DNA from 3 places in the Parageobacillus caldoxylosilyticus genome. Region 3 is predicted to be linked to each of the others. Evidence: predicted binding sites of a transcription regulator. Region 3 holds the regulator's gene; each other region holds the start of a gene.
What was found. The regulator LexA, encoded in region 3, represses DNA repair genes until DNA is damaged. The targets are predictions, from matches to a motif close to CGAACATATGTTCG.

Region 1 (7,478 bases), 1.5 Mb from region 3:
CACGGTGATGGCGGATAAAACGAGAAGCATTTCGGTAAAGGTAAACCCGCGATCACGTTCCACTTTCGCTTACTTCCCCGTCGCTATTAATTTGAATGGAGTGGCCGTTTGGGCATTTATCCGACTTAATGTACTTTCCATCGATCAGCTCCTGTACAGTAGGAATTTTGTTATTCTCCATCTCATAAGCCTTAACCTGCGCTTGGACGGTATTGACAAACGCCGCGCATCCTTTATTGTTAATCATTCCGTTATGTTTGGTTATATTTGGAATGACAATCAACAATAAGACAGAAATAACCATTAATACGATTAGCATTTCAATAAATATAGGGAAATACCCATATTTTCGTGTTATGGCTCATCAAGAAGGCCGGAGTCTTACTCCGCCTTCTTTTTATGCTTTAAAAATCCTGCTTATACATCACCTCGCATGGTACTCCATATTCCTGGCACCATGCTTCAAGCTGTTCTTTCTTCGTTTGAGAAACGGTATACCACAACAAAATTGGCTCTCCAATCTGCTGGCGCTGTATGAATCGGAACAAATACGCGTACTTCTCGACCTTTCGCTTGTTTTCGGCCATTTTTTGCAGAATATCGACTTCCAAGAAGTACATCTGCCCGTGATACGTGAACCGTGCGTCAGATACAATACTGTATTCTTTGCCATCTTCTTTCCATCTTGTTTTCGCTTCTGCTTTCCAGTCGTGCGGATAGTGGTAGAAGATATAGATGTCATTCCGCATGACTATGTGTTCGAGTGGACTGTTTCCTGTCACCGTCACTTCGCCACCGATCATTTCTGCCCCCTTTTTATTGAGATAGTACACATGCTCCCTCAATGCTTTATAGTTCAAATATTCCCGGATAGACTGTAGCACCCGATTTGCATTCCGTTTGCTTCCCAGGTCGAACATATATTGAATTTGCGAACGGCTTAATGCGCCTAGGCTATTCAAAGAATATAGTATCTTCATCTGCCGTTCGGTTAGTTTTTCTAACTTTAGCAACGCGGTACACCTCCAGCCTTTTCGTCATTTCATCATCAGTGATGTATGGTACTTGGACTATTTTTTTCTCATGCGTCTTGATGATCGCGCGGCCTGGGATGTCAGACGGAAGTTCTTCTGCGCCTTGTTCGTCGATCACGACAGCTGACGCATATCCGGTCGGCAGGCGAAACGAGATTTTCAAGTCCGCGTTCTGTTTAATCTGCCTTGGCAGAGTGTCGCTGGTCGGATATTGCGTGCAGAAAATGAGGCGAATTCCTAGCGCGCCACCGATTCGTGCGATTTCAGAAAGAATGCTTTGGCAATACGAAAGTAAATCACGCATTGGTTTTTCCATGAACTTTTCTGGAACGAGCTGTGCTGCTTCATCGACAATGATGAACATTCGTTTTTGTATAGGCGTATGCACCACGTTAGACCATCCATTTCGCTTAAATTCAGCCATTTTTTGTTCGAGCAGTACCTTTATACTCGTTAGGCATTCAAACGCCTCTATTGGGTCACTGGCGACGTCTATGACTTGTTTGATTTCACGGTACCGATCAAATTCCAAACCGCCTTTCATATCAATAATCAAAAATTCCACATCGTTGGGATGATGCTCAATGAGATATGTCATCATCATTTTTAAAAACACTGTTTTCCCGAATCTCGTCGTCCCTCCTGCTACACAATGCGGCGTTTTATCGAAATCGTGGAAAATCCAGCCTTTCTCATTGAAACCTAGTGGAACGACCCAGCCTGGCATGTTCGGAACATCACTATATGGTACTTTTTCTGGAATGTCGTTTTGAAAAACATCGATGTATAACCATTTCTTGAACGTGACTTCAACTGGTCGATCCAGAGTAGCAGCAAGTATTTCTTCAACTGGTTCCAACGCTTTTTTAGGTATCCCTAACGGTACGCGATACACATAACGCACACAGTAGTCCTTTTGTTCTGTTGCAACAAGCTTCGGATAGACAAACTCCTTTCCCTCGACTGCTCCGACTTTCAAATTACGAAATACTGTATCAATCACTCGTTCCTCTTTATGCTTGTTCTTAACTCCGGCCAAGATTGCCGCTGAACCAGCAAGGACAGGAATCGCTAACAATTCGAACAAGAAAAACACCCCCAGAAAAAAGAGATACTATCCCAATCATCGAGCATATTCCCGATGGCTTGGGCATACGCATGATAATAGGGTTTCAAATGAACCCGCTCCCCGTCCATAGGGGAATATGCGTGGGAACATGTCACAAAAACAAAATGGACAGCTTATGAATGAAATAAAACATGCTCGCGCATATTCCCGCTTGCATTCCCACATTCAAGACAAAGGACACGCTTTCCTTGTCTACCCATCCTTTGTTCTCCGCATAGGCAATTCCAATCAAAACAAGCCCTCCACCGATCACTTCGATCATTTTCGCTGCCCCCTCATGTTGTATTTCACAAAATCCTCGTCATCCATAATTTGTCTTGCGTACTCCGCGATCAACGATTTTGGAATCTGAATGTACTCCTCATCCTCGATGTGTCCCAACTCCTTGCCGATCTGTTCATAAAGCGAATAATATCCTCTGAACTCTTTGTCGTTCACTTCAAAACGCTGGATATAGTCAAACAGCTTCTGCTTCTTCTCCTTTGTGTCTGCGCCGTAATAAAGCTCTTTCAAATAATCCGAACTGTGTAGATAAGGAGTTTGATCAAGATACTCGAATTCGTTCGTTTTCCGATGCCGTCTTCGATGTTCGGCATATGCCTGGAAGATGCTCTGCAATACCCCTTCATGTTCCAACCTACCTTCCTCCCTTCATTCCCTGTTTTCTGGAAGATTGCATGATTACCGACTTTGAAGGAAATCGGGTATGTTACGTGGAATTTTGTTTGGTATGGTAAAGGGTATTCGGGAAGGATTGTCCAATATATCTTGTCCTTAAATTTTTATTTAAAGATTTTTAAATAAAAATTTAAAAGACGTTACGGAACTAAATGGAGAATGTAATTTTAAAAGGACGGTGGGACTTTCGTGGCCAACGGAATCTTTCGAAACAGAATATCTTTTTGGATAAAGGAAAAAGGACTAATCCAAAGAGCAATTGCTAAAAAAATGGGGAAAACTGAACAAACTTTTTCGAAATGGTGTAATAATGTCACCCAACCGGATTTAGAGGAAGCATACATACTTTCGCGTTTAATCGGGGTATCATTAGAAGATTTGTGTGAGATGGTCTACGAAGAAACAAAAAAAGAGCCTACTCAAAGCGAGTAGGCTGAATTGCTTGCTTTTATGTAAAATTTTGTCTTGCGTATAGGCAAGAAGATGGTAAAATTGGAAATGTTGAAAAGCTAAAAAAGGGGGATTTTTATGTCGGACAAACCAAAGAAATCCATTTTCAAGCGCTGGTGGTTCTGGGTGATCGCGATCATTGTAGTGGGCGCGATTGCTGCGGGTGGTTCCGGTGGTGAGGAAGAACCAAAAAAGGTAGCAAGCAATAAAGCCACCGAAGCCAACACTACGCCAAAAAAGGAGAAGGAATTTAAAATAGGGGATACCGTACAGCTTGGTGACAATGTGCTAACCGTAACAAAGGTGGATAAATCAGCAGGAAATGAATTCGATAAACCAAAGCAAGGAAATGAATTCGTGATTGTGCATGTACGTATCGAAAACAAAGGGAAAGACAAAATCGACTATAACCCACTTGATTTTAAATTACAAAACAGTAACGGTCAATTAGTGGATACGGCAATCACAAGCATCGGAAGCGATACAGCATTGCAAGCTGGGCAATTAACGCCAGGAGGAAAAGCGGAAGGTACGATCACATTCGAAGCTCCAAAAGGAGATACTAAATTACAATTACAATATACACCAAGCTTCTGGAGCGATAAAACTATCAAAGTAAACTTGCAATAAAAAAGGCCCTTCTCATCGAGAGGGGCTTTTCACATGGAATCATCTTCATCGTCCTCATGGAAAAATGGATATTTCAGGAGCATTTTCTGGAATGAACCTTCATCCTTGATTGGGAGTCGACGTGGAGATTGGTAGTAGCATTTCTGATGCATGACGGTGTTTATGTTGATACAACTATACACCCTATACACACTCCAATATGCTTTGCCGAATTTACTAATCAGCTTATGTAATCGCTTTTTATTAATACTTTTTCGTCGTACATTGAGTCCACCTTAAGTATCAGGAAAAATAACAACAAAGGCATCAGCAATGTTTTAGCATATTACTTACGAATAAAATAGCTAAGAATCCTTAATAAAATACCATTATTTTACAAAATTTTATGTTATATTAGTATATAAATGTCGGGATTTTTGAGAAAAAAATTTTCATTTCTCCCCCTTCTTCAACGTAAATTTAATACCATAATTTGATTTAAAGGGGGAATATTTCCATGAAGTTTAAAAAAATTGTTAGTTTATCCTTTGCTGTGTCTATGTTATTTTTTCCATTCCTTGTAGAAGCAGCCCCTAATGATGAGGTAGAACCCCCAAAAACCGTTTCCGAAATTAACGTGTCTCATGGAAAAGGAGCATATGTCCAGGGAGAAGTCATTGTCCAATTTAAAGATCGAGTAAATGCTGAAGAAAAAGCAAAGGTATTAAAAGGAGTTGGGGCAACGGCCGTTCCAGATAATGATCGAGTTAAATCTAAATTTAATGTGCTAAAAGTAGGAAATGTGGAAGCTGTTGTGAAAGCATTAAATAATAACCCGTTAGTAGAATACGCGGAGCCAAACTACTTATTTAAAGCAACTTGGACTCCAAATGATACGTACTATCAGGGTTATCAATATGGTCCACAAAATACGTATACCGATTATGCTTGGGATGTTACAAAAGGTAGTAGCGGTCAAGAGATTGCTGTTATTGATACGGGTGTAGATTATAAACATCCTGATTTAGATGGAAAAGTCATTAAAGGATACGATTTCGTAGATAATGATTACGATCCAATGGATTTGAATAATCATGGTACGCATGTAGCTGGAATAGCAGCTGCGGAAACAAATAATGCTACAGGTATTGCCGGCATGGCCCCAAACACAAAAATTTTGGCTGTGCGCGCTTTAGATCGAAATGGCAGTGGTACTCTAAGTGATATTGCCGATGCAATCGTTTATGCTGCTGATTCAGGCGCTGAAGTCATTAACCTTTCACTTGGTTGTGATTGTAGTACAACGACATTAGAGAATGCTGTAAACTATGCATGGAATAAGGGATCTGTAGTAGTTGCCGCAGCCGGAAATGATGGATCCTCTACAACATTTGAACCGGCTTCTTATGAAAATGTAATTGCAGTTGGTGCAGTAGATCAATATGATCGGTTAGCATCATTCTCGAACTATGGAACATGGGTAGATGTCGTAGCTCCAGGGGTAGACATTGCCTCAACTATTACTGGTAACCGATATGCCTATATGTCGGGAACTTCCATGGCATCCCCTCATGTAGCTGGTCTTGCAGCCTTATTAGCAAGTCAAGGACGGAATAACGTAGAAATTCGCCAAGCCATCGAGCAAACAGCAGATAAAATCTCCGGAACTGGAACATACTTCAAATATGGAAGAATCAATTCTTATAATGCTGTAACATATTAAATATTAGTTGACTAAACGAAAACATATATTTAAAAAATTTCATTATTAAATAACGACACCGTTCCCAATACCAAGGGCACGGTGTCTTCATTCAATCTTTTGGAAAAATCAAGACATACAGATTATGTAAGAAAGCTTGCTCTGCCATAGGAATTGAAGAGGAAAATCAATAGCATTCTTTTTTATCTCAGCAAAAATAAAAAACCTGCCAAATGGCAGACAAATAACTAACTCTAACTAACTCTTTTTTTCTTTCTTCTTTCTTTTGTAAGACGAATCGATAAAATGTTACTCAATTTAAAGATTCGCCGTTGTTTTCTTAAGGTGCAAAAGGCGTTGATATGTGCATCTCCTACAGCCTCTAGGATAATAACCCTTTGACTCAATTCGCCACGATCGCTTAGATAAATTATTTCGACCGGTTCTCGATTCTCCAAAGCGTTCAGAAGCAATCCCCTCACGGCTACTCCCTCCTCCTCTTTAATTACAATTATAAAAGAACTTATGTTCGTTTTTCAATAAAAATAGGAACAAATGTGCGATGTTTAATTTAAAATAAAAAACTCCTCTCGAATGAGAAGGGCTTTTCATATGGAATCATTCTCGTCATCTTCGTTGAAAAATGGATATTTCAGGAGCATTTTCTGAAATGGACCTTCATCTTTGATTGGGAGTTTACGTCGCGGAGATTTGTAGTAACATTTCTGATGAATGACAGTGTTGATAATGTCGAGGAACACTTTTTCGTCCATCTGAACCGGTTCAGAACAAACAGGACAACGCAATCTGCCTACGATTTCGAACATACCTACTTCCTCCTAAAACAGCATTCATTCGATAAATACCACATTGAATTGTAACTTCCTGCTTTTGTTCCCATGTAAATAACTGTATAATTTTTCTTGTACTAAAAAAAGGGGGAGGAATTTTATGAAGCACTTAAAAACATTGGTTTCTGTTGTTGTCGCTTTGACTTTTATGTTTATTCCAATGAGCGCAACAACTAATGCTGCGACAAAAAATATGTACGTCCACTTTATCAATGTTGGACAAGGAGATAGTATTTACATTAAAGCTCCTAATGGTGAGGACATTCTGATTGATGGCGGCAACAAGGATGGCAGCGATGTAGTTGCATACCTTAAAAAACAAAAAGTGAAAGACATTGAATTTATGATTGCTACTCATCCCGATGCCGATCATATTGGTGGACTCGACGAAGTTTTAAAGGCCTTTCCAGTGAAAAGTGTGTATGCTCCAAAAGTTAGCCATACTTCCCAAGCGTATAAAGATTTTCTTACTGCAGTCAAAAACAAAAAATTAATGATCAAAACTGCCAAAGCTGACGTAACTCTTTCCATCAAAGGTGTAACCGCAAAATTTGTTGGTCCTGTCAAAACATATAGTACAAGTGATACAAATGACTGGAGTGCAGTCTTAAAGATCACCTATGGTAAAAATTCATTCCTTTTCACTGGTGATGCAGAGGCAAAAGCTGAAGCAGATATGATTAAGGCGAAGAAAGATTTGCGCGCTGATGTATTAAAAGTTGGACATCATGGAGCTAAAACTTCTACAAGTACTGCTTTCCTGAACGCTGTTAAACCAAAATATGCAGTAATCTCTGTTGGGAAAAACTCATACGGCCATCCAACAAAAGAGGTACTTAATCGCCTCAAAGCTGCAAAAGTTACTGTCTATAGAACAGATCAAAAAGGAACGATTGTTTTCACAAGCAACGGTTCTAAACTTTCAGTAAAGACGGAGAAGCGCTAATGAAAAAGGTGAAAGGAATTATTGATCGTTTCGAAGATGATATTGCTGTAGTTGAGATCAACGGAAAAACTCACGACTT
Region 2 (7,478 bases), 1.6 Mb from region 3:
ATTGGATTTCCCCCTGCTCGATAAGGTGTTGGTAAAACACCGTCACGGGCATGTGGGGATATTTTTTTTCTTAGGGACAAAATGTGATCTTCGTCTTCGGGTGACAGCCTCCGGGAATGGCCACGGTCCGACCGTCGTTTCGGCTTCAGCGCCTCAAAGCCTCCTTTTTTGTACTGCGTGCACCAGTCGAGAATCGTTTTGGCAGCGATGCGTTTCTCTCCATGGTGGGGAACTGGATGGATCCGTTCCGCTACTTCCTTCAGGTACGTTTTGGGATCGACTTGTCCATTCACCAATGGAGCGATCAATCCATACCGAAATAAAGCGATCTCCTGTCTCATCGACTCATCCATTTAGATCTCCTCCTTCCTTCATCCCATTCTAGGACCTTATCGGTCCATCCTGTCTCTATCCTATCGGATCATTCCTCCGACCGTCGAGATGAAAGGTTTGTGGAATCTATAAATGATTCCATGTAAGGGAATATAAGTAAAATTAGGAACTGAATATACGTGCAAAAAGATGTGTCGATCGGTGCTCCCATATTTCTTGGATGACGGAAAAGAGGCCAAGCTTCTCGATGGCCTGAACCCACCATAGGGCTCGTTCTCTCGCTTGGACGATGGCAGGGCCAATTTTCCTCCACCGTTCCGCAAAAAACCAATGGAGGTGATTCAAATTTCGGAATAAACGTCGGACATAAAATAAAACCCCTTCTTCTGTAGGAAAGAGTGAAACCTCCCCCATCCCCGCTTCAGAGCCAAACCCAACCGTTCTTTCATCACTTTCCATATGGTGGGCAACGTGTACTGAAAATAGGGGAGAAGAAATGAAGGCAACACAGTCACCGTCCCCCAGCACTCCGGGCAGCGATACCGAGCGATCCAAATGCGATAAGACTGATGCGGCGTCACGGCATTTCGTTCGTAGTACCCATGGCGATAAAGAGGTCGTTTGGCCTGGCAATGAGGGCAACGCTTAAGAAGGGGAAAGTCGTTTTGTTTTCCCCGCTGGGCATATGTCTGGACATCGACCTGAAAGTCATGAAACCGAATCACGCCCTCGTCCCCCTCTGAAAATCAACCATGCCCCATTCCGAAATAATTCACAAAAAATTTAGCACATTCTTTCGGAAAAGAGGAGAGGGATATTCCGAAGGAATGTGCAAAAAAGAGTCTTTTTTGAGCGGAAATAAAGTGAAAATTTACAACAGAATGGGAAAAATATTGTAAGAATGCTGGGTACATTAAACAAGAGTTAAGAAATTTAGCGGATAAAGCAAGTGCCAAGTAGGAAAACGAATCCATCATCACTATCATGATTTCGAGTTTTAATAGCGAAAACGAGGAGTCTACTGATTAGTAGGCTCTATTTCTTTAAATTTTATAGAACATATGTTTGTATTTATGTTATAATAAACGTAGAGGTGATCATATGGATTATCCAGATTACTATAGAAGTGTTAGACACTCCGAGTTGTCACAATTACCAGTTGTGAACCTCTATAAGGAGCTCATCAGCGGAAAAAGAAAGGCACTTCCTTCAGGTACATGGGAAAAAGACGAAAATGTGATTATTATTGTTCGTTATGCATTAGAAGTGCATCTTGGCTTGAAAAAGGAACAAATCCCTAAGATCAACCGAGCCGTCATAAAGGAACAGAAGCTTTGGGGAGCTTTAAACCGTTTTAAATCTATTCGTAAATTAATTCAATTTGTATATCTTGGCCGATACAATGAATTTGATTTCAGTCGGGTGCCGGTTAATTACTGGAACAATATTCAAAATATACGTGATCGATTAGAATGGCATTTGCGCAGGGAAGGAATAAGGATTGCGGAGATACCGCGAAAGGTGAATTACGATTTGCTCGTTGAGTGGGGATTTTCCAACCCTTTGAAGCGACACGGCCATTCTCCATACCGCTTCATGAATGCCCTATACCCTGGCCGTTTTAAAGAAACGGATTTTAAAAAAATTCCTCAAGGTTATGCAACGAACCGCGAATTTTTAAAAGAGCAATTTATGGACATGCTTCGTCAGGAAAAGATTCGGTTTGAAGACGTGCCGAAGAAAGTGACGCTGCAAATGCTGATGAAGCATCGTTTTAGTGCGGCTTTAAAACATCACCGTAATTCGCCTCTAGAGTTTATACAATACCTTTTCCCCAATCAGTTTTCACTCGATGATTTTCGTACCAAACCAAATGGCTACTGGAAAGATATTGACAATGTGAAACGGGAGATTATGGATTTGATTAACAGGGAGAAAGTAGCCGAGCAGGATGTCCCGCGCTTTATGACGAAACAGCGGCTGGTGGAGGAAGGGTTGACAGGTTTGTTGCATGAATATCACGGTTCGCCGATTGAGATTATAGAGGCGGTGTTTCCGGGTAAGTATGATGTGACAGAGTTTCAGCGTGTGCCGAACCAACATTGGCATTCTCCGCAAAACCGGGTGCAGGCGCTGCGGACGTTTTGTGCCAAGCGGGGGATCGGCCGCGAGGAGTTGCCGCGGTTAAACCGGGCGTATTTTCGCAAGCATTTCCCGCGGTTTATCAGCATGGTCGATCGCCATTACGACAGCAAATTTTACCGTTGGATTATGGAATCCTATCCGGAATACACGTTTTCCCCCGAGGAGTTTCGCTTGCTTGTAGGCGTAGACGGACAATTGTGCGATTCAAAAGAAGAACTAGAAATCCATAACTTTTTGATTCGCGCGGTCGTTGATGGGAAAGTGGAAAGAGAAGGATGTCGTTTTGTGAACCACGAATATGACGAAGTATACATCCCTGACTGGGTGATCGAGCAAAACGACAGAAAGTGGATTGTCGAGTATTTCGGACTATATAGTTCGACGCGTCACAAGTGGTATACGGAGAAGGCAGGCCGAAAAATGCAGTTTTACCATTCGCTCGCCGATTATACGTTGATTGCGATCATGCCTGATGATTTTCGGGAAAAAGGGTTTCGCAAAATTGTGTCCCTTTTGATTAGTAATGGGATACAGCTTCATGTTCATTGCTCCCATTGTTACTGAAGGAGATGATGCAATGATCATTCTAAAACAAGGAAAATATTGGAAGGTGAAGCAGAAGCTTTGGTGAACACGGTCAATTGTGTCGATGTGCTGAGGAAAGGAATTACCTTGCAATTTATAGAAATCGCTTTCATATTGATTCATTCACACTTTGGAAAGTTCTTGTATATGTTATCTCCTATATGCCATAATTAAGTCAACAATATTTTTTGTTATCGGAGGTTTTTACCTATGAGTAGCAGTAAGAAAACGGTAAATTTCAAATATGTGTTTGCTGATGATTACAATCCTGTATATGTTAATGGGGCACATGGTGGTATATCTCCCCAAGGGGAAATTGTGATTAATTTTTATTTTGAACGTAGACCCCTCCCATACGAGGAAATTTATAAATTTGATGAAAAAGGACAGCCAACGGGTGAAATCGAGGTAAAACCGTCCAATCACAATGAAAACATTATTCGATACGTTTCAACGGGCATTGTCATGAATCTAGAATCAGCTAAAATATTCCATGAATGGCTTCGTGAACATATTATTATGTTAGAGCAAATAAGAAATGAGGGGGCGAAGTCATGATATTAAATATAACTCCCTCTTCATATGGTGGGGTAGGTGAATACTTTAACATACCTATACAAAAATCTGTTAGTATCGGCAAATTTGTCACAAAAATATATAATTCAGAAGCGGATGTAGTAAACAGATTCAAAGAATTTGGATTATTTAAAGAAAATGCGACACAAATTTATAAATCCTTAAAAATGTTGAATGCAGGTGAATATTCTGTACGAAGAATAACCCCTTTTATCCATGAAAACATGAGAAAAGCACAAAACATTGAAAAGCTGAAGATTATCAGTAAACTTGATGCAGATTGGAATGGAAACGGCGCTGCCCCTTTTTCATCTGAATTAATCGCAAAGGCTTTTGGAGTTATAAATAAAATTATTAAACAACCAAAGATATTTCCAACAGCAAGGGATAGTATTCAGCTGGAGTTTGAAAACGAAAATGGAGATTATTTAGAATTCGAACTCTTTATTGATGGAGTAAAAATATTCATTCTATATGAAGATGGACGGGAAAGCGAGAAATTCATCCCATACAATATAGAGCTGATTAACAAAAAAATTGCTGAGTTTTATGAATCCAAATATTGAACCGAGTGAAAAATTATTTAGAGCTGTATTTCCTAGTATTGTATGGGATGATGAAAACAATCGTCCATCCTCTGCCTTATTTAAGGATAAAAGGGGTGTTTCTGTAGATCGAGATGGCGGGAGAACAGTAGACTCCATTATTTCCACTTTTAAAAACAGGTTTGGCGATGATAAACTAAAAGGTGTAGTATATGTCAATGCAGGATTTTGCATGGATATAGGCACTCATTTGGTTTATTGTCCGTCTAGGAATAATAAATATCATTCTGAAATACACGATTCTCAAAGCAAAGTCCTTTTGTCGAGTGCTAAGGCAAGAAAATTGGCATTGAACTGTATAGTGGTTTATCATGTGTGAATACGCCCCGTAATAGATCGGGGCTTTTACTTTTTAACTTACTTCCCTATTTATATAATATCCGTAGCCCATTATGTTTCCACTTGCTGGTTAATGTGCAGACACATGAGGAAATAGTATGGAACATGTCTATCACCTTATCATGCAGAAAATTTCATCGTTGTCCCCTTCACAATCCCCTCCCGCCATCCGATATAAAACATAGATAGTATCCATGCAAAGGAGCGGGCGTTTATGTCGGTGGAACGGGTTTCTTCACATTCTCTATCTTCTTTCTATGAACGTATTCGCAATGAAAAGGAAACCAGTGTGATAGAATCGCAAAAACAGAACCAAGCCAGCACTTTAGAAACACCGCAGCAAGACCTCCCGAAAGAAAAACTGGAAGAAGTCGTAAAAGGCTTAAACGAATTCTTGCAGCCAAGCCATACATCCATTAAGTTTGAGCTGCATGACGAGCTGAAGGAGTATTACGTGCAAATTGTTGATGAACAGACACATGAAGTGATTCGCGAAATTCCGCCGAAAAAGCTGTTGGATATGTACGCGGCGATGATGGAATTTGTCGGTTTGATTGTCGATAAAAAAATTTAACGGTGGTGAGTGAAATTGGCAAGCAACATGCGCATTGGCGGTTTGGCAAGCGGCATGGATATCGACCAAATCGTCAGCGATTTAATGAAAGCGGAACGGATGCCGCTGGATAAGTTAAAGCAAAAGAAACAAATATTAGAATGGCAGCGCGATGATTACCGCGAGATGAACAAATTACTGCAAGATCTTGATACGCTTGTTTTCGATGGAATCTATCGTCAAAGCACTTTTATGAAAAAAACGGTGACGAGTTCGGACGAAAGTGTAGTGACCGCTGTTGCGACGAGTGTGACAGCGAACCAAACCGTCGAAATTGGAAATATTACTCAGTTGGCGTCGGCGGCACGTTGGACGTCAGCAACGATTACTACGACTAGCGGCAGCGTCGATCCAAACGCAAAGTTACAAGATGTAACGTTTACGACTGGTGGAGGAAATTTTCAATTTACCAGTCCTATTACGTTAACATTAAATGTGACAAAGCCGGGAAGCACGACAGCGGAAACGGTAGACATTTCGATTGATCCGCAAAATGACAGTTTAAATTCCATTATTACAAAGCTGAATCAAAACACGAATCTAGGAGTCAGCGTGTTTTATGATGAGTTTACGAAAAAAATGGTCATGACGAAAAATGAGACAGGAAGCGGGGCGTCTATTGAAGTCGTATCTGGCGGCGACCTGCTTAAGGCGCTTGGTTTTGCGATCGATAGCGGCACCAACATGCTTCAGCAAGACCCTGGTTCAGGGACAAACGCAAAATTTACAATTAACGGGCTAGAGACAGAACGTACGACGAACACGTTTACGATCAACGGCATGACTTATACGCTCAAAAATACAACCGCAGACAAGGTGACGATTTCTACCGCCACCGATACGGATGCGATTTTCAATTCCATTAAAGCATTCGTCGACAAATACAACGAAACCATCGACAAAATCAACGCCGAGCTGAAAGAAGAACGCTACCGCGATTATCCGCCGCTTACCGATGAACAAAAGCAAGCGATGACGGACAAGCAAATCGAGCTTTGGGAAGAAAAAGCGCGGAGCGGGATGCTGCGCGGCGATTCGATTTTGTCAAGCGGTTTAAGCAAGATGCGGATGGACCTTTATACGAAAGTAGAAGGCTCTAATATTACGAGCGGGTTTTCCCAGCTTGCGGAAATCGGCATTACTACCTCTCCTAACTATCTGGATGGCGGCAAACTCATTATTGACGAAACGAAGCTTCGCGAGAAAATTCAAGAAAATCCGGATGCGGTTTATCGCTTATTTAATAATGATAGCACCAATTACTCCGAAAAAGGCATTGCCCGCCGGTTAAGAGATACGATTAAAGATACGATCGGCAAAATCGAGCAGAAGGCGGGAAAAACGATTTGGACGAACCAGCAGTTTGCGATTGGCCGTGATTTAAATGATATAAACGACCAAATTAAACGTTTTGAAGACCATCTCAAAGAAGTCGAGGACCGCTATTGGCGACAGTTTACGGCGATGGAGGAAGCGATCCAGCGCGCCAATCAGCAAAGCATGTACTTAATGAACGCCTTTGGCGGGGGAATGCAGGGATAACGAAAAAAGCTGGATGAATGCTTGCGCTGCATAATGCCTCGCTTCTTGAAGCGTGTGATTCCATCATGACCGAAAAAGGAGTGACCGAGATGACCATGAACAATCCGTATCAAAACTATCAGATGAACGCCGTGCAGACAGCGTCGCCAGGAGAGCTGACGCTGATGCTGTATAACGGCTGCTTAAAGTTTATTAAACTGGCGCGCAAGGCAATCGAAGAAAACAATATTCCCGCAAGGAACGAAAACTTGATCAAGGTGCAAAACATTATTCGCGAGCTGATGGTGACGCTGAATATGGAATATGACGTAGCGAAGTCGATGATGACGATGTACGATTACATTTACCGCCGCCTTGTCGAGGCGAACGTGAAAAACGATGCGGCGATTTTGGATGAAGTCGAAGGGTATGTGACCGAGTTTCGCGATACGTGGAAGCAAGTAATCCAAATCAACCGGCAGCGGCAGTACGCGCAAGGCGGGCAGGCGTAATGAGAGTCGTTCGCGAGATATGGGCGGTGACAAAAGGGCTTCGGGACCTTGTCGCTATGCCGATAACAGCGGAAGCGCGCGACGAAAAGATCGCCGCCATCGAGCGGCTGCTTGCCGAGCGGGAAAAGCTCATGGCCGAGCTTCGCCCGCCGTATAGCGAGGAAGAACAGCGGCTTGGGCGGCAAATTGTTGCATGGAATCGGGAGATTGAAGAACACTTGCAGGCGATCAAGCGGCAAATTCAGCACG
Region 3 (7,478 bases):
AATATCTTCCATAGAAACGTCGTAACCGCTTAAATGAAGCAAGCTGTATAGCAGCATCGAGCCATGGCCCGCCGATAAAACAAAACGGTCGCGGTTAAACCATTTCGGGTTGCTCGGATTATGATTCATAAATTTCGTCCACAGCGTATACGCCATCGGGGCGGCGCCCATCGGCATTCCCGGATGCCCGGATTTTGCCTTTTCGATCGCGTCGATGGACAAAGTACGGATCGTTGTAATCGCTAGTTCCTCGATCGTATGCGGCATATCTTTCCATCCTTTCATCAACATAGTTTCAATTCTATCATATAGAAAATTGCTCCAGATGTACAATATTAAGTGGCGCATAAAACAGAAAAAGAAAGCATCTTTTTATAGCATGCTTTCTTTTTCCAACAATATTAATTCATCCGCTTCTTTTGGCTTTCTTTTAACTTTTTCGGCGTGACATCATTGCCGTTAGGGTCGATGACCGTGACCGAATGAAGCATATGAACCATCGTTTCACGAAACACCTGAATATATTCTTGGCGAAGCTGCTGCTGTTCCAACGCTTCGTCTGCCGTCAAACCAGCCGTTTTTGCCTTTTTCGCCAATTCATTAATTCGTGCGATTTTTTGTTTCGATAACATGACTGCCTCCACCTACGTTTCCTATTGTTGTTACGCTCCCATCTTATAGGACAAAAAGAAAAATTGCAACGGTCCTGCTTTTTCGTCCGCAAGCTGCAAAAGGCGCCTGCACTATATGGCAAAATGAAAGAGGTAATAGCCGCATATATCGTTCCGCCCGCAACAGGGCAAAGCTATCTTTTATGCGGCGAAGCATGCTCATCGACATATTCCCGATAGCGGCGATGGACGGTCGCTTTTGATACGTGATAGCCAAAGCCGCGCAACGTGGCGGCGATTTCGGCAAACGTCAAACCGCTGTGGCGCAAGCGGACGATTTCTTCGACAGGAAGCTCTATTCGTTCCCGTCCGGCGTTTTCCCCCATATGTTTTAAATTTCGTTCGGGACGGTAGCCTCGCTCCACCGCCCGCTTCATCCCGCGCTTAATTTTTAAATTATGTATTTTCCGTTGATATTCTTCAACAATGCTAATAATGTTCAGCACCATCTCATCCGCTTCCGACAGCTGCATTTCACCGTTATGGGCGATGGTATATATTTTTACCCCTTCTTTTTGGATGCAATGAAGCAGGGCTATTCGCGCATGGCCGCGCCCCAGCCTTGTTTCATCTTGAACTAAAAGGGCATCAATCTCTTGTTCTTTTAATGCTGAAAACAGCTCAAACACGCCTTCTCTGTCCACTTCATAGCCGCTCGCCTGCTCCATAATCACTTTCGCTACTTCAAAGCCGTGCTTCTTCGCAAGCTGTTCAAGCTCTTCCTTCTGCCGTTCGAGCGACGTTTCCTGCTCTTCTTTTTCGGTGCTGACGCGGCAGTAAATAATCGCTTTCATGCGATACCATCCTCTTTTCATATTATTGGTTGACAGCCAGCTGTCTATCTTCCTCTGATTTTAACACAGGAATGACAATTTTTTCACCGGCAATAATCCGCTGGCCGGATAGGTGGTTAACGTCGACAACCCAGTTGATGAATTCCTCGGTGGAAAGCCGATGTTGATCTTCATATTCTTTCGCCAGTTTCCAAAGCGTGTCTCCAGAAGCAACGGTGATTTCCATATATTGATCTTTTTCCACCGGTTTGTTTGCGTAAAACAGCGCCCCAATCACCATAAACAGCAACGAAGAAAAGAGGAGATAATGCACCATCATCCGCTTCATATTTCCCACCTCTTGAGAATGTTTGTTCGGTTTTGTTCTCATTATAATAAAGAACATTTGTTTGTGTCAATATAAATCTCGAACTTATGTTTGTTTTTTCCCTATCACCGTGTTATAATGTAAGCAAATGATGTGGCAAGAGGTGTATAGGATGACGAAACTATCAAAACGGCAGCAGCAAATTTTAGATTTCATTAAAAAAGAGGTAAAAACAAAAGGATATCCTCCTTCTGTCCGGGAAATTGGCGAAGCGGTCGGACTTGCTTCGAGCTCTACCGTCCATGGGCATCTAGCGCGGCTCGAAAGCAAAGGATATATTCGCCGCGACCCAACGAAACCGCGCGCGATTGAAATATTGGATCCCGATTTCACCGCGTCGAAGGAAAAAGAAGATGTCGTCTCTGTGCCTATGATCGGAAAAGTGACGGCCGGACAGCCAATTACCGCGATTGAAAACATCGAAGATTATTTTCCGCTGCCAAAACGGCTCGTTTCTGCAGAAGATCAAGTTTTTATGCTGGAAGTGATGGGCGACAGCATGATTGAGGCCGGGATTTTGGATGGCGACTACGTGATTGTGCGCCAGCAGTCTTCCGCCGATAATGGGGATATCGTCGTGGCGATGACCGAGGACAATGAGGCAACCGTCAAGCGCTTTTTTAAAGAAAAAGACCATATTCGCCTGCAGCCGGAAAATTCGAATTTAGAGCCAATTATCGTCCGCAATTGCACCATTCTCGGCAAAGTGATCGGCGTCTATCGCATTATTCATTGAAATAGAATAGAAAACGAAGCCAGATGGAGAGTTCTCTGCTTGAACGCATGATAAAAAGGCTGTCTCATCCGCATGAGACAGCCTCTTCGTTTTTAATACAGTTCCATATATTGATCGCGTTCCCACTGATGGACCGCGGTGCGGAACATATCCCATTCGATTTCTTTCGCTTCGACGAAATGTTCGAATAAATGTTTTCCGAGCGCTTGCACAATGACTTCATCCGACTTTAAGTTTTCGAGCGCTTCCGCCAATGTCGCTGGCAGGTCGACGATTCCTTCTTCTAAGCGCTCTTCTTTCGTCATGACGTAAATGTTGCGGTCGACCGGAGCCGGTGGAGTCAGCTTGTTTTTGATTCCATCTAAGCCCGCTGCTAATAATACGGCCATCGCCAAATACGGATTGGCTGCCGGGTCGACGCTGCGCACCTCAATGCGCGTGCTCATGCCGCGTGAAGCTGGGATGCGGATGAGCGGGCTGCGGTTGCGGGCGGACCAGGCTACATAACATGGCGCTTCATAGCCAGGAACGAGACGTTTGTAGGAGTTGACAGTCGGGTTCGTTACCGCCGTAAAGTTTGGTGCGTGTTTCAGCACGCCGGCAATAAATTGCAGCGCTGTTTCGCTTAATTGCAAATCCGCATTTGGATCAAAAAACGCATTTTCATTATTTCTAAACAAGGATAGATTGCAATGCATCCCAGACCCGTTAATGCCGAAGATCGGTTTTGGCATAAATGTGGCGTGAAGGCCGTGTTTACGGGCGATCGTTTTGACAACGAGCTTAAATGTTTGAATGTCGTCGCACGCTTTCACCGCATGGGCGTATTTGAAATCAATTTCATGCTGGCCAGGCGCCACTTCATGGTGGGAAGCTTCAATTTCAAATCCCATTTCCTCAAGCTCAAGCACGATATCGCGCCGGCAGTTTTCCCCTAAGTCCGTCGGCGCTAAATCGAAATAGCCGCCTTGGTCATTTAATTCCAACGTAGGGCGCCCATTTTCATCTAATTTAAAATAGGAAAAACTCCGGCTCCGCGCCCAGGTTGAACGAAGTAAAGCCGAGCGCTTCCATTTCTTTTAACACCCGCTTTAAGTTATAGCGCGGACATCCTTCAAACGGTGTGCCGTCTGCATTATAAATGTCGCAAATAAAGCGGGCTACTTTTCCTTTTTCCGCCGTCCACGGGAAAATGACAAACGTATCCAAATCAGGGTATAAATACATATCCGATTCTTCGATGCGGACAAATCCTTCAATCGAAGAACCATCGAACATCATTTTATTGTCTAGCGCTTTCTCTAGCTGGCTGATTGGAATTTCGACGTTTTTAATCGTGCCAAGAATATCGGTAAATTGCAGGCGGATATACTTGACGTTTTCTTCCTTGACGATGCGCATAATGTCTTCTCTTGTGTATTTTGCCATTTTGAAACTCCTCCCCGGCTCCCAATTTTTTACTGCCAACGATCATTAATGAAAGAAGCGAGCGAGATCTCCTTGGCGAAGTGATGCACGTTGGAAACGCCCCGCCTGCAGCAGCTCCGTTCGCAAAATTTCGCGCAGCTCCTCGTCCGATAGTTTCTGTTTCACGACTTTTTCCACTTTTTCTGGCTGCTCTTTGCGATCGGCCTGCCGCGACGCAAAAATTTGCTTAATGCCGGCCAAGTTGACTCCTTGATCAATCAAATCTTTGATTTCAAGAAGGCGATCGATATCGTTGAGGGAAAACAAGCGGCGGTTTCCCTCGGTTCGTGCTGGAGAAACGAGGCCATGCTCTTCATAATAACGGATTTGGCGGGCGGACAATTCGGTCAATTGCATCACAATCCCAATCGGAAACAATGGCATGGAACGACGGATGTTGCTATTCATGCCAATTCCTCCTCGCTTATGATAGTTTCATTTTACAACCTGTCAGAAAATGTGTCAACAAAATGTTAGATTTTCTTACAAACGAATTAATTGCTTTTCGATTAATTGGTCAATCGCCGAACAAATCGCGATTTTTACATGGGAATACGTTAATCCTCCTTGTACGTAAGCCACATACGGCGGGCGGATCGGCCCGTCCGCCGTTAATTCAATGCTCGCTCCTTGGACAAAGGTTCCTGCTGCCATAATCACATCATCCTCGTAGCCAGGCATATAGCTTGGGTACGGGGTGAAGTGGGCATTAACCGGAGAGGAAAATTGAATCGCCTGGCAAAAAGCGATCATTTGCTCTGGATCGTCAAACTGGACAGATTGCACTAAATCGGTGCGCTCCGCATTCCAGGAAGGATCCGTGTTTAGACCGATCCGTTCTAACATCGCAGCCGTGAAAACCGCCCCTTTTAGCGCCTGGCCGACGATATGCGGCGCTAGGAAAAAGCCTTGATACATTTCATGCAGGCTATATAACGCCGGTCCCGCCTCCGCACCGATCCCCGGTGAAGTCATGCGGTACGAACAGGCCTCTACATATTGTTTTTTCCCGACAATATAACCACCTGTTTTCGCAAGCCCCCCGCCGGGATTTTTAATGAGAGAGCCGGCGATTAAATCGGCGCCGACATGGCACGGTTCTTTTTCCTCGACAAATTCTCCGTAGCAATTGTCAACGAAAACGACGACATCGGGCTTCACGGTTTTGACAAAAGAAATCATTTCGCGAATTTCTTCAATCGTAAAGGATGGTCTTGTCGCATAGCCTCTTGAACGCTGAATGCCGATCATTTTCGTCCGCTCATGGATGGCCGCTTTGACGGCAGCGAAATCCACCTTCCCTTCCGGGGTGAGCGGCACGCTTTGGTAACTGATCTGAAATTCTTTTAGCGAGCCGCTGCCGCTGCCACGGATGCCGATGATTTCTTCGAGCGTATCATATGGGTTTCCAGTAATGTACAATAACTCATCTCCCGGACGCAAAATGCCAAATAATGCGATTGTAATCGCATGCGTCCCAGAGATGATTTGCGGGCGGACAATGCCTGCTTCGCCGCCGAATACATCGGCATAAATTTGTCCCAGTGTATCGCGGCCGATGTCATCATAACCATATCCGGTAGACGGAATAAAATGGCTGTCGCTGACTTGATGGCGGCGAAAGCTGTCTAACACGCGATATTGATTCACATCAATGCGTTCGTCAATTTTTTGATGAATCGGAGCAATTTGCGCTTCCACTTCTTTTACTAGTGCAGCAATTTTTTCTCCATGTCGCAGCTGTGTAAACATACGATGACCCTTTCTATTTTTGAAATTGACGCAACTGTCCGTATAGCGGATGTTTTGGCATGACATACCCTTTGCATTCATACATGCCGCTTTCTTCATTATAGTGCAATTCGTGCAAAATCGTTTCTGATTTCAACTGAGCCAGCAATTTTCCTTCATCATCCGGGATCGATACGTAATAGCCGACCATCTGTTTCTTGACCATCTCTTCGATAAACTGCCGCAGGCGCCGAATATCATCGGCACAAAATGCGCTCACCATCATCGCTTCCGTTTCCGTGCTTGGCACAAAATGAGGATGGCGAATATCCTGCTTATTATAAATAGTCACAATAGGAATAGACGCCACACCAAGCTCATCGAGCAGATCGTAAACCGTCTGTTCATGATGATAATAATCCGGGTTGGAGGAATCAACGATATGCAAAATTAGATCCGCTTCTTTTACTTCTTCCAGCGTCGAACGAAACGCCGCGACTAACGTCGTCGGCAAATCTTGAATAAAACCGACCGTATCGGTTAAGAGCACCGTATAGCCGCTCGGAAGAATGAGCCTGCGCGTCAGCGGATCAAGGGTGGCAAACAATAAATTTTCTTCGAACGAATCGGCAGCGGTCAAACGATTAAACAACGTTGATTTTCCTGCGTTCGTATAACCGACAAGAGAAATTTGAAAAGCGCGATTTTTTTTGCGGCGCTCCCGATAGCGCTCGCGATGTTCGGCTACCAGTTTCAATTGTGTTTTAATCTCATCGATGCGCCGGTAAATATGGCGGCGATCCGTTTCTAGCTTCGTTTCCCCCGGCCCCCTCGTGCCGATTCCGCCGCCAAGGCGGGACAACGCTGTCCCTTGTCCGCCTAAACGCGGCAATAAATATTGCAATTGCGCCAGCTCTACTTGCAGTTTTCCTTCTTTCGACCGGGCGCGCTGGGCGAATATATCTAAAATAAGCTGGGTCCGGTCAATAATGCGCACCGCCAGCTGTCTCGCCAAGTTGCGGTTTTGGCTTGGCGACAGTTCATCGTTAAAAATAACGAGATCCGCTTCCGTTTGCTCGACAAGATGTACAAGTTCTTCTACTTTTCCTTTTCCGATATAGGTGGCCGGATGGATCGCTTCCCGTTTCTGCGTCACCGTCGCAACCACTTCTCCGTTTGCCGTATGCACGAGCGATGCCAATTCTTCCATCGAATAAAAAAACCGCTCATCATCGATATGAGGAAGCTGGCATCCGACTAAAATCGCTTTCTCCCGTTCGCTCAATTAGGCACCTTCTTTCCAGCAGCATGACTGAGTCTGTCTCCATCATAGCAAATCTGCGGCAAAATCGCTACGGCCTTTGCAGCAAACATTCTTGTTCCAGCTATTGATTTTCCGCTCCCTTCGCCATACAATGTTACCGTATGACAGGAAGGAAAGGGATGCATAGATGACATGGGAAGTGTTAAGCATCATCGGCACGATTGCGTTTGCGATCAGCGGCGCGATTGTTGCGATGGAAGAAGAATATGATATACTTGGCGTTTATATTTTAGGCATTGTCACCGCGTTTGGCGGCGGCGCGATCCGCAATTTGCTCATCGGCGTTCCCGTCTCTGCTTTATGGGAACAAGGATTTTTATTTGTCATCGCCTTGATCGCCATGACAGTCGTTTATTTATTTCCGCAAAAAACATTGCCCCATTGGAAA

Region 1: a site for LexA is predicted at 6,121-6,134, ahead of BV455_RS14675 (WYL domain-containing protein). Genes of this name have one in related genera too.
Region 2: a site for LexA is predicted at 1,388-1,401, ahead of BV455_RS10620 (DUF4046 domain-containing protein). Genes of this name have one in related genera too.

The regions. Positions count from the first base shown of each region.
Region 1 is NZ_CP040553.1:2,858,323-2,865,800, reverse strand. It holds gene comGD (competence type IV pilus minor pilin ComGD) at 1-63, opposite strand, end outside; gene comGC (competence type IV pilus major pilin ComGC) at 53-319, opposite strand; gene BV455_RS14710 (replication-relaxation family protein) at 405-920, opposite strand; gene BV455_RS14705 (FtsK/SpoIIIE domain-containing protein) at 955-2,130, opposite strand; gene BV455_RS14700 (hypothetical protein) at 2,255-2,425, opposite strand; gene BV455_RS14695 (hypothetical protein) at 2,422-2,799, opposite strand; gene BV455_RS14690 (helix-turn-helix transcriptional regulator) at 3,031-3,273, shown strand; gene BV455_RS14685 (DUF4352 domain-containing protein) at 3,370-3,921, shown strand; gene BV455_RS14680 (S8 family peptidase) at 4,418-5,623, shown strand; gene BV455_RS14675 (WYL domain-containing protein) at 5,857-6,084, opposite strand; gene BV455_RS14670 (hypothetical protein) at 6,211-6,429, opposite strand; gene BV455_RS14665 (ComEC/Rec2 family competence protein) at 6,554-7,399, shown strand; gene BV455_RS14660 (DUF3006 domain-containing protein) at 7,399-7,478, shown strand, end outside.
Region 2 is NZ_CP040553.1:2,099,470-2,106,947, forward strand. It holds partial or broken gene BV455_RS10610 (IS481 family transposase) at 1-353, opposite strand, end outside; partial or broken gene BV455_RS10615 (DUF6431 domain-containing protein) at 496-1,058, opposite strand; gene BV455_RS10620 (DUF4046 domain-containing protein) at 1,435-3,042, shown strand; gene BV455_RS10625 (hypothetical protein) at 3,274-3,621, shown strand; gene BV455_RS10630 (hypothetical protein) at 3,618-4,205, shown strand; gene BV455_RS10635 (hypothetical protein) at 4,189-4,563, shown strand; gene flaG (flagellar protein FlaG) at 4,798-5,157, shown strand; gene BV455_RS10645 (flagellar hook-associated protein 2) at 5,173-6,738, shown strand; gene fliS (flagellar export chaperone FliS) at 6,828-7,229, shown strand; gene BV455_RS10655 (flagellar protein FliT) at 7,229-7,478, shown strand, end outside.
Region 3 is NZ_CP040553.1:495,359-502,836, forward strand. It holds gene tkt (transketolase) at 1-267, opposite strand, end outside; gene BV455_RS02515 (DUF896 domain-containing protein) at 402-632, opposite strand; gene BV455_RS02520 (YneB family resolvase-like protein) at 806-1,465, opposite strand; gene yneA (cell division suppressor protein YneA) at 1,488-1,793, opposite strand; gene lexA (transcriptional repressor LexA) at 1,945-2,568, shown strand; partial or broken gene glnA (type I glutamate--ammonia ligase) at 2,661-3,996, opposite strand; gene BV455_RS02540 (MerR family transcriptional regulator) at 4,042-4,443, opposite strand; gene BV455_RS02545 (methionine gamma-lyase family protein) at 4,519-5,787, opposite strand; gene hflX (GTPase HflX) at 5,801-7,051, opposite strand; gene BV455_RS02555 (trimeric intracellular cation channel family protein) at 7,218-7,478, shown strand, end outside.